2 regions of the Methylomonas sp. HW2-6 genome follow, and region 1 is predicted to be linked to the other one. Evidence: predicted binding sites of a transcription regulator. Region 1 holds the regulator's gene; the other holds the start of a gene.
The links. Region 1 encodes HrcA, which represses chaperone genes, less so after heat shock. Its sites were predicted from a motif close to TNTTAGCACTCNNNNNNNNNGAGTGCTAANA; they were not measured.

Region 1 (8,083 bases):
AAGGCATTGGGCAAAACTGCCGAAGAACGCAAACGCTTCGTATTGCAGGAATAATCAAGCAAACCGGCCGGCAATCAGCTTACTTGGGCAGTTGCCGGTTCAGTCGGATCAGGAAGGTGGTGCCTTGGCCGGCTGCGCTGACGAAACTCAGCGAGCCGCCGTGCTGCTGATTTATGATGCGGTGAGCGATATACAAACCTTGGCCGCTGCCTTTGCCGACATCTTTGGTCGTAAAAAACGGATCGAATATTCGGTCTTGAAGCGGCTCAGGAATGCCTGGCCCGTTATCTGAGATCCGGATCTCGACGCCATCGGTAACGCTTGCAGTGCTGATCCGAATCCGGCCGTGGCCTGTTCCGCCATCCTCGATCGCTTGAGCCGCGTTGATAACGATGTTCAAAAACACCTGGTTTAGTTCGCCGGGGAAGCACTCTATATTTGGCACCTCGGCAAAATCGGTTTCGATCTCGGCGATATACCTGTAGCTGTTGCGGGCGATCAGCAACGTATTTTCCAGCGCCAGATTGACGTTAATCCAACCGGCATTACTTTGGCCGCTGTGGGAAAACCCTTTCATCGCTTGGACGATACGGACGATTTGCGATATGCCCTCCAATGATTGTTCGATGGCTAACGGTGCATCTTCCAGAATAAACGCCAGATCCTCTTTACGCTCCAAGGCATCGATAATTGGTCTGTGGTCTGCCTGGGCGAACAATAGTTTGCGGTACTGTTCCAGCAGACGGGTAATGCTGCCGAAAAAATCGCCGATAGCTTTGATGTTGTCGCCGACGTATTGGGCCGGCGTGTTGATTTCATGGGCGATGCCGGCTGCAAGTTGGCCGACCGCAGCTAGTTTTTCGGCTTGCAGCAGGTTTTTGTTGGCTTGTTCGATCGCTTGGGTGCGCAGTTCGATTTGTTGATCCATGTAGCGCATGATGTGTTGCGATTGCCGGTTCAATTGCCACTTACGTAGCACGGCGTGAACCATCTGGCGTAATTCCAGTGCGCTGAACGGTTTTTCCAAGATCAATAACTGGTCGCTTTCGCCGAGTTTGGCGACCACTTGCTGCCAATTCAAGGTTGGTCCGCTGCTACAGAGTACCGCGTGCAAATTGGGATCGATTAGCCACAGACGGCGGATTAACTCGATGCCTTCGCCATCCGGCAATTCGTTTTCGACAAAGATCAATTGGTAAGGCTTGTCCGATTCCAGGCCGAGACAAATATCCGCTTCAGCCGCGGTTCCGCAGGTACGGCCCTGAAAAATGTAGCTCAGGGTTTCGGTAGCGTTCTGCAGCGACGCGGCCGCGTCGCCATTGAACATCAAGTCGAGCCTGTCGCGTAAAGCAGGATCGGGGTCCACGATCAAAATTCTGGAATGGTCTTCGGTTTCGATAAACATACTTACAATCCGAATTGGCGTAGATTCTGTTTAAGCGGCAATGCGACCCGCTCGCGGCCGATAGGCGGTATGGTTCTTTACCCTCTCAGTGCGCGTTGGATACGCGGCAGATGGATGTCAACCATCGATATGTCATCGGTTTGCGACTGTTGCTGGCGATGTAGGCGCAAGCGTTCGGCTACATGGTCGATCCGGCGCATGCCGGGCGGGGTGTCGGTCAATGCCTGTTGCAGCCTGTCGGCACCGAACAAACTCAGATCGTTGCCGATTTGGTCGGTGACCCCGTCGCTGTAGGCAAAAATCGATTCGATTCCGCTGATATCGTATTCGGAGATGTTGTCGGTCAAGCCGCTGCCGGAGACAATGCCGAGCGGCAGATTGGCGGAATGCAAGTTTTCTATGAGCTTGCCGTAGCTGTCGAACAGGAAGATATCGGGCATGCCGCCATTCCATACCCGAAACCGGCCGGTTGCCAAATCCAGTTTAATCAGCGATGCCGCGCAGAATAAACCGGTCGGCAATTTGCGGCACATTTTCCGGTTAATGATGCCGACGAGTTCTTCCAATGGCGGATGATCCAAACATTGCTGGTCGAAAATCTCGGTGACCAGCAAACCGCCCAGGGCCGATTGCAGACCGTGGCCGGTCAAATCGCCCAGCATCAGGTAAAAAGCCTGGCCGTCGCGGCTGACGGCGTTCAAGATAAAATCGCCGCCGACCCCGTCTTTGGCCGATAGAAAAAACTCCAATCCGTCCGGTACTTGGTAGCCGTATTTACCGAACTTGCTGCAGACGATTTTGGCTGCTTCCAGTTCGTGTTCCACCAGCGCCTGTTTTTCCGCCAATTCGGCATTTCGTTGCTGCAATTCCTGATTTTTCTGCTCGAGTTGAATGCTTAACTGGCGTCTGGAAATGACCAGATTGTATTGTGCAATTGCGTCGCCGATGACCTTTCTAGTCACTTCCAGCGGGCAGGGTTTCGGTAAGTAGCGAAAGACATGGGTGTCGTTAATCGCTTTGATCGCGATGTCGAGTTCGATATTACCGGTCAGTATGATTTGCACGCTGTCGGGCGACAATTCCCCGGCCTGCTTCAGAAAATCCAAACCGTTGATTCCGGGCATGGCGTAATCCGACATAATCACAGCGATATCGGATTCGCGGCGCAGTATCGCCAAAGCTTCTGTGGCCGAGCTGGCGGTATATAAGTCGAACTGGCGGCCCAAAGTGCGTCTAAACAATTGGAGCATGTTGTTTTCGTCGTCGACGCACAGAATTTTTTCCGGTGTATTGTCCGCCATTGCTCGCTCCTATTTTTTTTCGAAGAACGCGGTTACTTTTTCGGCCAGCGTCTGCCAATCGGCGAGGCGATGCAGTCGGCCGATTCGCTGCAGGTAGCTTTGGTCCAACTGCATCTCGAACAAGCGGTCGTTGCCCGGCCGTTCTGTCGGATTTGCCAGGCAAGCCGCGACATGCACTGCGGTTAACTCATTGACCGTCTGGTATTCGGATTCGCTCGGCGCGTTTTGCCACAGGATCGATTCCACGATCAGGGCAGGAATTTTCCATAAACTCAAGACGTAAGCTGCCGCAGCTGAGCGGGTAAAACCGAAAATCTCAGTTTCCAGTGCGGCCACCGGGGTGTTGCTGCGGGTGGTTTGCTCCCGGAGCATTTTGAATTTGTCCCCGCCGCGCGACATGAAAATAAGCAAACCCATGTTGTGCAGTAACCCGCCGACATAGGCCTGATCCGGCTTGTCGCCGGTTTGCTGTTCCGATAGTGAGATCAGCCTTGCCAGTTCTGCAACCCGGCTGGCGTCTTGCCACAGGTATTCCATGTAGCGCTCCATTTCCGGGTCGCTGACGGGGAAGGCGGTCTTGATATGGACCGATAACACCAGGCTGTTGAGTTTTTTCAGGCCGATCAGATTAATTGCGTCGGTCAGATTCGAGACGGTGCGTTGCAGACCGAAATACGGCGAATTGACCAGATGCAGCAGCTTGGCGGAAAGCACCATGTCCTTGGCGAAGATTTCGGCGATTTGCAAGTTGGTGACGCGTTCGTCGGCAATAGCGGCGTTCAGGTCGTGGTAGATTTTCGGCAAACTCGGTAAGTGGCTGGCTTCGCCGACTTCCGCCGCGATCCGCGGGTTATTGACGTAATCCTGGGTTTTGAAAACTTGGGTGATTGCTTCCCGCAATACTTCGGCACTACAGGGTTTGGTCAAGTACTGGTGAGCCACTTCCAGGCCGCGGCTCAAGGTTTCTTCGTCGGCGTAGCCGCTAAGGATCATACGCACCGTAGCAGGGTAGATGTCGGCTACCCGTTTCAACAACACGTCGCCGCGCATTTCCGGCATCATCATGTCGCTGACGATCAAATCGATGGGTTGATGCTGCATGATCTCCAAAGCTTGTTTGCCGCAGGTGGCGAAATACACGCTCCATTGTTCGCGGTAAGGTCGCAGTTGACGTTGAATACCGCTAATCACATTTTCGTTATCATCGACAAATAGGATGTGTTTTTTGGCGTCCACGCGTTTTCCTTACGACGGCCCAGTGGTTCTGCTCGCACCCGGGTGTCGCGGACAGTGCAAGCGATAATCGGTCTGGCGTTTCGGAATGAAAGGCATCGGTCGGGGCGAGTTAGCAGTCAGGAGCGCTAAGTTTAGATAAGAGCGGCCACTTTGTCTGACGCCAATCGGCTGGAAATCGACGCTGCCGCCAAAAATGCGGCCCACCGCCGGTTCTGTCGGGTGTCGGCGAGGATTTAGCGACATTGACAAGGTTTTGGGCAACTGATAGCTTTGCTGCTGGCACTCGGCAATGTGGAGTGCTAACGAATTTTGAAGGTATCGAATGTGGCTGGCGGACAGGACTTAAACGAACGATCGCTTTATTTGCTAAAAACCCTGGTGGAGCGTTATATCCAAGACGGCCAACCGGTCGGCTCGCGCTTGCTCTCCAAGGACCCGAATTTGAAATTGAGTCCGGCCAGCATCCGCAACGTGATGGCGGATTTGGAAGAGATGGGCTTGATCCATTCGCCGCATACCTCCGCCGGGCGGGTGCCGACGGTCAGCGGCTACCGTCTGTTCGTCGACAGTCTGCTGACTGTCAGACCTTTGGCTTCCAACGAACTCGACCAGTTACAGGCCGGGTTGCATAGCGAAACCGAGACGGCCAGCGATCTATTGGGCAAGGCCTCCAAGCTGTTGTCCGACGTCACCAAAATGGCCGGGGTGGTCACTTTGCCGCGCCGCGACAGCGTTTCCTTGCGGCACATCGAATTTTTGCCGATGTCCAGCACCCGGATTCTGGTGATTTTTGTCACCGACACCGAAGAAGTTCATAACAAGATCATCCACACCGAAAAACAATTCTCTGCGGCCGAATTGCAGCAGGCTGCCAATTATTTGAACTCGGTCTTCTCCGGCCGCAGTCTGGCCAAGATTAGGGAATTGGTGGTGAAGGATCTGGAAAAAGATCGGCATTCGGTCAACCAGGGCATGATCGATGCGGTGAATATGGCGCAATTGGCCTTCGCGCAGCAGCCCAACGACGATTATGTGTTGAGCGGCGAAACCAATTTGATGGGTTTTTCCGAGCTGTCAGACATGGAGCGGCTCAAACAGTTATTCGAAGCCTTCAGCCAAAAACACGGCGTAATCCACTTGTTGGACCAATGTCTGCAGGCTGACGGCGTCCAAATTTTTATCGGCGAAGAGTCCGGCTACAGCGTGTTCGAGCGTTGCAGCCTGGTGACCGCGCCGTATTCGGTCAACGACGAAGTGGTCGGCGTGCTCGGCGTGATCGGCCCGACCCGGATGGCTTACGAAAAGGTGATTCCGTTCGTCGACGTTACCGCAAAATTATTGGGCGCGGCCTTGAATCCGAAATAAAAGCCCTTATCGTTAGCCCAACTCAAAAAATTAGAACCATGGAGAAACTATGAGTCACCAGCAATCGAGTCACGAACAGCAACCCGATAGCGAATTGATCGCCGAGGTATTGGAGCAAACCAAGCCTGCCTTCGAAGAAGCGGCGGCAGAAGAAACGGCAGGCGAAGAGACGGTCGGCATCGAGTCCTTACGCCAGCAATTGGAACAAGCTCAACAACAGGCGGCGGCTAATCTGGATAAAGCGTTGCGGACCCAAGCCGAAATGGAGAATTTGAAAAAACGGGTACAAAAGGATTTGGACGACGAACGTAAATACGGCTTGGCCAAATTCGCTAAAGAATTGCTCAGTGTGCTGGACAGTCTGGAATTGGGCATTCAGGCCGCCAGCGGCGACAGCCCGGAAGTGGTCAAGTTGCGCGAGGGCAGTTTGCTGACCGTCAAACAATTCGAATCGGTGTTTGCCAAGTTCAATATCGAAACCATCGATCCGTTAGGCCAGCCGTTCAATCCTGAATTCCATCAGGCCATGGTGATGCAGCCCAGCGAAACGGCCGAACCGAATTCGGTATTGAACGTATTTCAAAAAGGTTACGTTTTAAACGGCCGGTTGTTACGCCCGGCCATGGTGGTGGTGGCCAAGGCCGCCGACAAACCCGCCGATAGTGCAAAAATCGATGAGCAGGCTTGAAAATCCAACGATCAACCGCATATCGCTAACAACTTTTTAACTTACCTCTTATTCAAGTCTGGAGAATTTCAATGGGCAAAATGATCGGTATCGATTTAGGAACCACCAACTCCTGCGTCGCCGTACTGGAAAACGGCACCGCGCGGGTCATCGAAAATAGCGAGGGCGCCCGCACCACGCCTTCCATTATCGCCTTTACCAACGATAACGAAGTCTTGGTCGGCCAATCCGCCAAGCGTCAGGCGGTCACCAATCCGGAAAACACCTTGTTTGCGATCAAACGTTTGATCGGTCGTCGTTTCAAAGAAGACGCGGTGCAAAAAGACATCAAAATGGTGCCTTACAAAATCATGGAAGCCAACAATGGCGACGCCTGGGTGGAATGCCACGGTAAAAAAATGGCGCCGCCGGAAGTGTCTTCCCGGGTGTTGATGAAACTGAAAAAAGACGCCGAAGCCTTTTTGGGTGAAGAAGTCACCGAAGCGGTCATCACCGTACCGGCTTATTTCAACGATTCGCAACGTCAAGCGACTAAAGATGCCGGCCGTATCGCCGGTCTGGACGTCAAACGCATCATCAACGAACCTACTGCGGCAGCGTTGGCGTTCGGTATGGACAAACCGAAAGGCGACACCACCATCGCGGTCTATGACTTGGGCGGCGGTACTTTCGATATTTCCATCATCGAGATCGCCGAAATCGAAGGCGAGCACCAATTTGAAGTATTGGCGACCAACGGCGACACCTTCCTGGGCGGCGAAGACTTCGACTTGCGCATCATCGATTTCCTGGCCGGCGAGTTCAAAAAAGACACCGGCATCGATTTGCACAACGATCCTTTGGCTTTGCAACGGCTGAAAGAAGCAGCGGAAAAAGCCAAAATCGAATTGTCTTCGGCTGAACAAACCGACATCAATCTGCCGTACATCACCGCCGATGCCTCCGGTCCGAAACACTTGAACGTCAAGCTGACCCGCGCCAAACTGGAATCGCTGGTCGACGATCTGATCGAGCGCACCAAGGGCCCATGCCTGCAGGCGATTAAAGACGCCGGCATTTCCACAGCAAAAATCAACGACGTGATTCTGGTCGGCGGTCAAACCCGGATGCCGAAAGTGCAAGCTTTCGTTAAGGAATTGTTCGGCAAAGAACCGCGCAAAGACGTCAACCCTGACGAAGCCGTGGCGTTGGGTGCAGCAATTCAGGCCGGCGTATTGGGCGGCGACGTTAAAGACGTGTTGCTGCTGGACGTGACTCCGTTGTCGCTGGGTATCGAAACCCTGGGCGGCGTAATGACCAAATTGATCGAGAAAAACACCACGATCCCGACTAACGCTTCGCAGACCTTTTCGACTGCAGATGACAATCAAACCGCGGTCACCGTCCACGTGTTGCAGGGCGAGCGGGAAATGGCATCCGGCAATAAATCGTTGGGCCGGTTCGACTTGCAGGACATTCCGCCGGCACCGCGCGGCATTCCGCAAATCGAAGTGTCGTTCGACATCGATGCCAACGGTATCTTGAACGTCTCGGCCAAAGACAAAGCCACCGGCAAAAAACAATCCATCGTGATCAAAGCCTCCAGCGGTTTGTCGGACGACGAAGTCGAACGCATGATCAAGGACGCCGAAGCTCACGCCGACGAAGACCGTAAGCTGAAAGAACTGGTCTCGGCGCGCAACTCGGCGGAAGGCATGATTCACGCCACCGAAAAATCGCTGAAAGAATTGGGCGACCAAGTCAGCAGCGATGAAAAATCGGCGATCGAAGCGGCGATCAAAGACCTGCATGCGGTACTGAGAACCGATGACAAAGACGCCATCGAAGCCAAAACCAACGCCTTGACCGAGCTATCGGGTAAACTGGCCGAACGCGTCTACGCCCAAAAAGGCGGCGCCGAAGCGGCTGCCGCCGGTGCTCACGAACACGCCGCCGGCGGCCAACAAGCCGAGCCCGATCACAATGTGGTCGATGCCGAGTTTGAGGAAGTTAAGGATGATAAGAAGTAAGGTGTAGGGCGGATGGCCAAAGCCGATCCGCCTAAAGTCTTGAACAATGGCAACAGATTGACTCAAGGATAATTTTAAA
Region 2 (8,083 bases), 2.0 Mb from region 1:
CGATGCAGTCGGCATCAGCCGCATCAACGTCGCCACTTATCAGGCCGTATCCGGCACCGGCAAGGAAGCGATCGAAGAACTGGCGACGCAAACCGCCAATTTGTTAAATGCGAAACCGGTTTCGCCCAGCGTTTATCCGAAACAGATCGCCTTCAACGTATTGCCGCAAATCGACGTGTTCATGGACAACGGCTACACCAAGGAAGAAATGAAAATGGTCTGGGAAACTCGAAAAATCCTGGGCGATGCCGATATCCTGGTTAATCCCACCGCGGTGCGGGTGCCGGTATTTTTCGGTCACTCCGAAGCGGTACATATCGAGACCAAACAGAAAATATCCGCGGCACGCGTGCGCGAATTGCTGAGCCATGCGCCGGGCGTCACCTTGCTGGACGAACGAGAAAACGGCGGCTATCCGACTGCAGTAACGGAGTCCTCCGGCCACGACGACGTCTTCGTCGGCAGGATCCGCGAAGATATCTCGCATCCAAGCGGAATCGATCTGTGGGTAGTCAGCGATAACGTCAGAAAGGGTGCCGCGCTTAACAGTGTGCAGATTGCCGAACTGCTGGTAAAAAGCCACATCTAGTCTAAGCTTAGCTCTGTTTTTTGTGAGGTCGTCGCACCGAGGTGTCACCAGTGAAGGAAAGCAATGTGAGCAATTTAACTAAAGCTTTAGCGGTTGTCTCGCTACTGGCGCCGGTTAACGCCCTGCCGCTCGGCATCGGCGAAATACAATTGCATTCCGCGCTGAATCAACACCTCAATGCCGAAATTAAACTGACCGTCGACCCGAGCGAAAATCCGTCCGACGTGTCGGTTCGCTTGGCGCCGCCGGAGAAGTTCGACCAAGCAGGCGTAGTCTGGAATTATTTTCTGTCGAAAATCAGGTTCGAGCCTGTCGTACAGGCCAACGGCTCCATCCTTGTCAAAATCACTTCGCGGGAAGTGTTGACCGAGCCGTTTCTGGACTTCCTGTTGGAAGTCACCTGGCCGCAAGGCAGCATGACCCGCGAATTCACGCTGCTGATAGACCCGCCCACCGCCTACAACAAAGCCACGATCCCGGTCGTCCAAAGTCCGAGTTATTCCGAGGAACCGCTTGAAGTGCCCCCCCGCCCTGCCCGGAAAACCCGCACCGCACCGCGGCGAGCGGTCGCAGCGGAGCCGGGCGATAGCGCCAATCAGCAAATTGCTACCGACGGCGAATACGGTCCCATACAAAAAACCGACACGTTATGGAGTGTCGCCGCTCGACTAGGCCAAGAACGCAATGTGCCGACGTATCAAATGCTGAATGCATTGCATAGAGCCAATCCCGAGGCATTCAATAACGGCAACATCAACTCGCTGAAAGAAGGCGCCCTGTTAAAAATCCCGAACCTGGAGCCGGGCCAACAACCGCTACGGGCAGAGTCCAAACCAGCGGCCAAACAGGCAAAGACCGAACCGGCAGCGACAGAAAAAGTCGCCAAACCGTTGGAGCTGATCGCCCCGTCGGAAGCTAAACTTGGCACCAATACCGCTATTGGCGAGAAAGCCAAATCCGGCTCGCATTCGACGGCCCCGCATGCCGGCGCCGAAAGCGCGGCGGAAGCCTCCGGCGACGGCAAAGATCTCGAACTGCAAGCCCGCATCGAAAAGCTGGAACAACAGCTGAACATGATGCAGCAGTTGCTGGCATTAAAAGACCAGCAACTCGCGTCGCTACAAAACAATAAACAAACACCAGCGCAAGCCGAAACTGTGCCGTCGCCAGCTCCGGCTCCGGCTCCGGCTCAGACAGCGCCTGCGGTAACGCCACAAGCAAAAGCGGAACCCAGCCAGACGCAAGCGCCAACCCCAGCTCCAGCACCAACAGCGGAACAACCTGCGCCACAGCCGGCTCCGCCACCAGCGCCGAAGCCGGTAATAAAAGTAGCGCCGCCGGCTCCGGCTCCGGCTCCCGAAGAGGAAGGGCTATTTTCGTCCGATGCTTACTATTGGGTCATCGGCGGCCTGGGCAGCGGCGTGCTCGGGTTACTGGGCTGGTTACTCTGGCGCAAGCGGAACATAGACGAACGCATCAACACCGAAAGCATGTTTGCTTCGGCCAGCCAAATCCAAATGCCGGATTCTGAAAGCAGTCTCTCGGTGCCGATCATGGACATCAGCAACACGTCCGAATACGACGTCGGCACTGTCGGGGAAAGTTCGTTTATCAGCGATTTCACGCCGAGCGATTTCGACGCGTTCGACACCGACCAAAACGAAGTCGACCCAATCTCGGAAGCCGACGTTTATCTGGCATACGGCCGCTACCAACAAGCTGAAGAATTGATCCGGCATGCGATTCAGGAACAGCCGAACCGCGACGAATGCAAACTGAAACTACTGGAAATCTTTTACGCCAGCGAAAATAAAGACGCTTTCTGCGCTTACGCCAGAGAGCTGGCCGACGCCGGCAAAAAAGCCGACAAGCCGTTCTGGAAAAAAATTGCGGACATGGCCAAAGAAATTGCGGCGGACTCTCCCCTATTCGCTGCCGAAGCCGACCATTCCAGCGCAGCTGTTGCGGCAGTTGCGGTTAACGAATCATTCGAGCCCACCTTCGTTACAGCCCCGTCGACCGAAGCCGAAACGGCCACTCTGGAAGATGACTCGGTGTTCGCGCTACTGGATAACGAATTGGCGGATCTGGACCTGGATCTCGATAAAAACCTGGAACTGGACGATAACGGCCTGGATTTCGATTTAGGCGAATTCGACGGCGGCGCGAAATCCAAAACGCCGGACCTGAAAAGCGTATCCCTTGACCACGCCGCCCCTGCGGATCGGGACGAACCGACTGTCGACGATAAACATATCGAATCCTTTGATTTCAATTTAGATTTCACCGCGCCGGGAGTGGACGAGAAACCCCAATCCGCCGCCGTCAGCGACGACCTTGCGTTGGAGACCATAGAATTCTCCAGCATTGCCGACGACGAGCCGCAAACCGCAGACAGCGCGTCCGCAGCAAACGCCAGCATCGATAGCTTCGATTTTAATTTCGAGCTGGAAGCGCCAAAAACAGCTAAGTCCGAGCAGGTTGCCTACAATGGACTGGCATCTGCTGAGGAATCGACGCTGGAGATTGAAGGTTTCGATTTCAGCGACGTGGTCACGGAAGTGACGCAAGCTGAACCAGCAGCAGCGGAGCCGGTTGTAGCCGATATCGAAAGCTTCGATTTTAATTTCGATGCAGACCTAGCGGCTCCCGAGTTGGCAAGCACTGCCCACAAAGCCGATTCGCCGCTGAATCTGGAATCCGAATTAAAACTGGAAACATTCGACTTCTCCGACTTCGACAGTCTGAGTCCGAAACCGGCCGAAACCGGGGACACGGCTAAATCCGACGCAATAGACGATTTCAATTTCGAATTCGATTTCGACGCGCCGATTATCAGCTCCGGCAGCGACGACAAGTTCGAAGTTGGCGTATCCGATCTGACCGACATGGACGAGTACGAAACCAAAATCGACTTGGCAAAGGCCTATATCGACATGGGCGATTTGGACGCGGCAAAAACGATTGCCGAAGACGTGCTAGCCAAAGGTTCCAAACAACAACAGCAGGTGGCGCAGGCCTTGTTGGACGAATTGAAATAACCCGGAACTGTTTCGCCCGTTTATTCCGCCGCCAGAGCTGTAGCAGCCGCCGTTTAACCGGCGGCCAACGATTTCAATACCGCAGCCTGATTGTTCAACAACCACACCGACTTTTGCTTCAACGCCTCGAAATGCTGGTCGGCCTGTGCCAATTGGTTGGACAGCAAGGCCTGCTCCAGACTTTCGGTCACGGTCCGACAATCGGCAAAATCGAAAAAACAAAAGGTACCGTGCAATTTATGCACAATTTCCCACGCTTGCTGATTAGCCGATTCACCTAAAAGGCGTTCGATATCGGCCAATTGGACCGGCAATTCGGCAAATAACTTGCCGATCAACATTTGGCTGAGCGGCTTGTTATCACGGGTTTTGCCCAACAATTGCCGGGCGTAATAGTCCACACCAACGTCTTCCGCTTGCCACCGTTCTAAGATTTCCTGCAGCCGCGCCAAACGGATCGGCTTGACCAGATAATCGTCGAATCCGACCGCCAATGCCTGTATACGCTGACTTTCCTGCGCATGGGCAGTGACGGCAACGGCCGGCGTCTGGCAGTTCGGACCTGACTGGGAGCGCAACCGGCTGATTAAATCGAAGCCGCTCAGAAACGGCATATTCAAATCCAGAAATAGCAGGCTAAATCGGTGCTGCTCCAATAAACTCCAAGCCTGGCGGCCGTCGCCGGCCAACATCACATCCTGAGTCCATTGCGACAATTGCTCGCAAAGCAGCCAAAGATTGGTTTCGTTGTCGTCGGCTATCAATATTTTACAGTCAGCAGCCATGGTTAAATCCGCTATTGCGCCGTCCGGCTCAAGTCGATTGGAAAGCTCAGTTTAATTTCGGCCGATCTGGAATTCAATTCGCCCGCAGACTGCAAGCATAAAAAAACCCCGGTTCCTTACGGAGACCGGGGTTTCTGGCCAAAGCCGGGATGAATTACATCATGCCGCCCATGCCGCCCATGCCGCCCATATCAGGCATTGCCGGGCCTTTGTTGTCGCTTGGCGCGTCAGCGATCATCACTTCGGTGGTGATCATCAGACCGGCAACGGAAGCGGCGTTTTGCAGCGCTGAACGAGTCACTTTCGCCGGATCCAGAATACCCATCGCGATCATGTCGCCGTATTCGCCGGTTGCAGCGTTGTAACCAAAGTTGCCACTGCCTTTTTTGACTTCGTTCAGAACGACCGAGGCTTCATCGCCGGCATTGCTGACGATTTGACGCAAAGGCTCTTCCATCGCGCGGCGCAGGATGCTGATACCGACGTCTTGGTCGTGGTTGATGCCTTTCAGGCCTTCCAGAGCAGACAGGGCACGGATCAGCGCAGTACCGCCGCCGGCCACCACACCTTCTTCAACCGCAGCGCGAGTTGAATGCAGGGCGTCTTCGACGCGGGCTTTTTTCTCTTTCATTTCCACTTCGGTTGCGGCGCCGACTTTGATGACCGCAACACCGCCAGCCAGTTTGGCCAGACGTTCTTGCAGTTTTTCACGGTCGTAATCGGAAGTCGCTTCGTCGGCTTGAGCGCGGATTTGCGCAACACGGCCTTTGATTTGGTCTTCGTTACCAGCGCCATCGATGATGGTGGTGTTTTCTTTGTTGATTTGGACGCGTTTTGCAGTACCCAATTGGCTGATGTCGGCTTTTTCCAGAGACAGACCGACTTCTTCAGAAATCACCACACCGCCGGTCAGTACAGCAATGTCTTCCAGCATGGCTTTACGACGATCGCCGAAGCCTGGGGCTTTAACCGCAGCCACTTTAACGATACCGCGCATGTTGTTGACCACCAGAGTAGCCAAAGCTTCGCCTTCGACGTCTTCAGCGATGATCAACAAAGAGCGACCGGATTTGGCCACGCCTTCCAGAATCGGCAACATTTCGCGGATGTTGGAGATTTTTTTGTCGTACAGCAACACGAAAGGATCGTCCAATTCGACGCTCATGCTTTCTTGTTTGTTGATGAAGTATGGTGACAAATAGCCGCGGTCGAATTGCATACCTTCGACGACGTCCAAATCATTATCCAGACCGGTGCCTTCTTCAACGGTGATGACGCCTTCTTTACCGACTTTTTCCATCGCTTCGGCGATGATGTCGCCGACAGATGCATCGGAGTTAGCTGAAATAGTACCAACTTGAGCGATGGCTTTGCTGTCGCTGCACGGAATAGAGGCCTCTTCGATGGCTGCAACCGCTTTAGTTACCGCCAGATCGATACCGCGTTTCAGGTCCATCGGGTTCATGCCCGCTGCGACTGATTTCAGGCCTTCGTTGACGATGGCTTGCGCCAGCACGGTTGCAGTGGTGGTACCGTCACCGGCCACGTCTGAAGTTTTGGACGCCACTTCTTTAACCATTTGCGCGCCCATGTTTTCGAATTTGTCTTTCAATTCGATTTCTTTCGCAACAGACACACCGTCTTTGGTGATGGTCGGTGCGCCGAAACTTTTGTCCAGCACGGCGTTACGGCCTTTAGGGCCCAGAGTTACCTTAACCGCGTTCGCCAGAATGTTGACACCGGCTACCATCAAAGCACGGGCGTCGCCACCGAATTTCACGTCTTTTGCTGCCATTTTTTAATTCCTAAATATTTAAAGAGATTGAAAAAGATAAATGAGGTGAATAGGGCTTAGCCCAAGATGCCCATGATGTCTTCTTCGCGCATGACGATATATTGCTCGCCATCGACTTTAACTTCGGTGCCGGAATATTTACCGAACAATACTTTGTCACCGACTTTGACTGCCATAGGACGTACTTGGCCGTTGTCTAACGGTTTACCTGAGCCAACAGCCAGCACTTCACCTTCGCTCGGTTTTTCGGCGGCAGAACCCGGCAGCACGATACCGCCAGCGGTTTTGGTCTCTTCCTCAACACGTTTTACGACTACACGGTCATGTAACGGACGAATTTTCATCAATGTCTCCTCGATTAATAAAGTTAAAGGTTAAAACTGATAAGCTTTTTAAAAAGCCGACCGCTCCAGAGCGGACTACGCGTTTTTTAAACAACTTGCAATTTATTAGCACTCTCCAATAACGAGTGCTAATAATATCCGGGTTTTGCACTCTGTCAAGCTCTTTGGCATCATCTGCGGCCCAGCCACCACTATCCGCGTTATGAACGACGAACAACTGCTCCGCTACAGCCGGCAGATCATGCTGCCGCAAATCGACATCACCGGTCAGCAAAAACTGCTGGACGCCAAAATCCTGATCGTCGGTGCCGGCGGCTTGGGTTCGCCGGCCTCGATGTATCTCGCCGCTGCCGGTGTCGGCAGCATTACCTTGTACGACGACGATCAAGTGGACCTGAGTAATTTGCAGCGGCAAATAGCCCACGACACAGCCGATATAGGGTTGGATAAAGTAATTTCAACCCGGCAGACGCTGGAAAAAATTAATCCGGAGGTGGCTGTGGTGGCGCGCAAGCAAAGGCTAGCCGGCGCCGAATTGCGGCACGAAGTCGAATTAGCCGACGTGGTGCTGGATTGCAGCGACAATTTCGCCACCCGTTTCGCCATCAACCAAGCCTGCGTAGAACAAAGGACCCCGTTGGTATCCGGCGCCGCGATCCGTTTCGAGGGCCAAATCAGCGTGTTCACGCCCGGCCGCAACCAAAGCCCGTGCTACAACTGCCTGTACCAAAGCGACGGCGAAGAGTTGCAAAATTGCGCCAGGAACGGCGTGGTCGCCCCGATCACCGGCATCGTCGGCAGCATGCAGGCGCTAGAGACGATAAAATTGCTGACCGGAATCGGCAATCCGTTGATCGGACGCTTATTGATGCTGGACGGCCTGAGTATGGAATGGCGCACGATGCGGTTAAAGAAAAACCCGAGTTGCCCAACCTGCGGCGATACGGCCGGCGGACACGCATAAAAAAGCCGGGATAAGCCCGGCTTTTACCGATCACGTTGGCGACTCAGCTTTTGCCAAGTTTGCCTTTGACCGCGTCAATCGCTTTGGCCACCGCGTTCAACACCGGCGATTCGCTGTCGCCGTGCGGCTCAATGTCGCCGAACGGCTCGCCGTTTTTCATTGTGTACATATAAATGAAATACCCTAACGGTGCGAACGCGAAGATGGCAATAATCAGCATCAAAACCACCAGTTCGATAACTCCGCCCATAACTACCTCCAACTATTTGTTTTTATTTTAATTTAGAATAAGGCCACAGGCCTCGGTTACGGACTATAACCCCATAACCAACAAGGAACAAGCAGAAGATGACGATTGTCAATCCGAAGCGCATGCCGGCCCGAATCGGCGCCGAAAAACCGCGCACAGCCCCTCTGCCACAACCGTTTTTCTGAGACCATGAAGCAAAATCCGCAAACCCTTTGGCACAACCTGGCGCCGGAGCAGTTACTGTCGCAATTGGACGTGCAACTCGGCGCCGGCCTGTCCAGCCAAACCGCCCAGTCCAGACTGGAACAAGCCGGC

Region 2: a site for HrcA is predicted at 6,658-6,688, ahead of groES (co-chaperone GroES). Genes of this name have one in related genera too.

Annotation. Positions count from the first base shown of each region.
Region 1 is NZ_CP184124.1:2,489,760-2,497,842, forward strand. Features, by position in the region: gene ACH518_RS12375 (dinitrogenase iron-molybdenum cofactor biosynthesis protein) at 1-54, shown strand, start outside; gene ACH518_RS12380 (sensor histidine kinase) at 80-1,405, opposite strand; gene ACH518_RS12385 (SpoIIE family protein phosphatase) at 1,483-2,706, opposite strand; gene ACH518_RS12390 (response regulator) at 2,716-3,942, opposite strand; gene hrcA (heat-inducible transcriptional repressor HrcA) at 4,267-5,307, shown strand; gene grpE (nucleotide exchange factor GrpE) at 5,357-5,995, shown strand; gene dnaK (molecular chaperone DnaK) at 6,067-8,004, shown strand; gene ACH518_RS12410 (DUF6338 family protein) at 8,083-8,083, shown strand, end outside.
Region 2 is NZ_CP184124.1:29,266-37,348, forward strand. Features, by position in the region: gene ACH518_RS01095 (aspartate-semialdehyde dehydrogenase) at 1-589, shown strand, start outside; gene ACH518_RS01100 (FimV/HubP family polar landmark protein) at 655-3,630, shown strand; gene ACH518_RS01105 (Hpt domain-containing response regulator) at 3,684-4,415, opposite strand; gene groL (chaperonin GroEL) at 4,570-6,210, opposite strand; gene groES (co-chaperone GroES) at 6,267-6,554, opposite strand; gene ACH518_RS01120 (HesA/MoeB/ThiF family protein) at 6,757-7,518, shown strand; gene ACH518_RS01125 (hypothetical protein) at 7,562-7,768, opposite strand; gene ACH518_RS01130 (cation-transporting P-type ATPase) at 7,958-8,083, shown strand, end outside.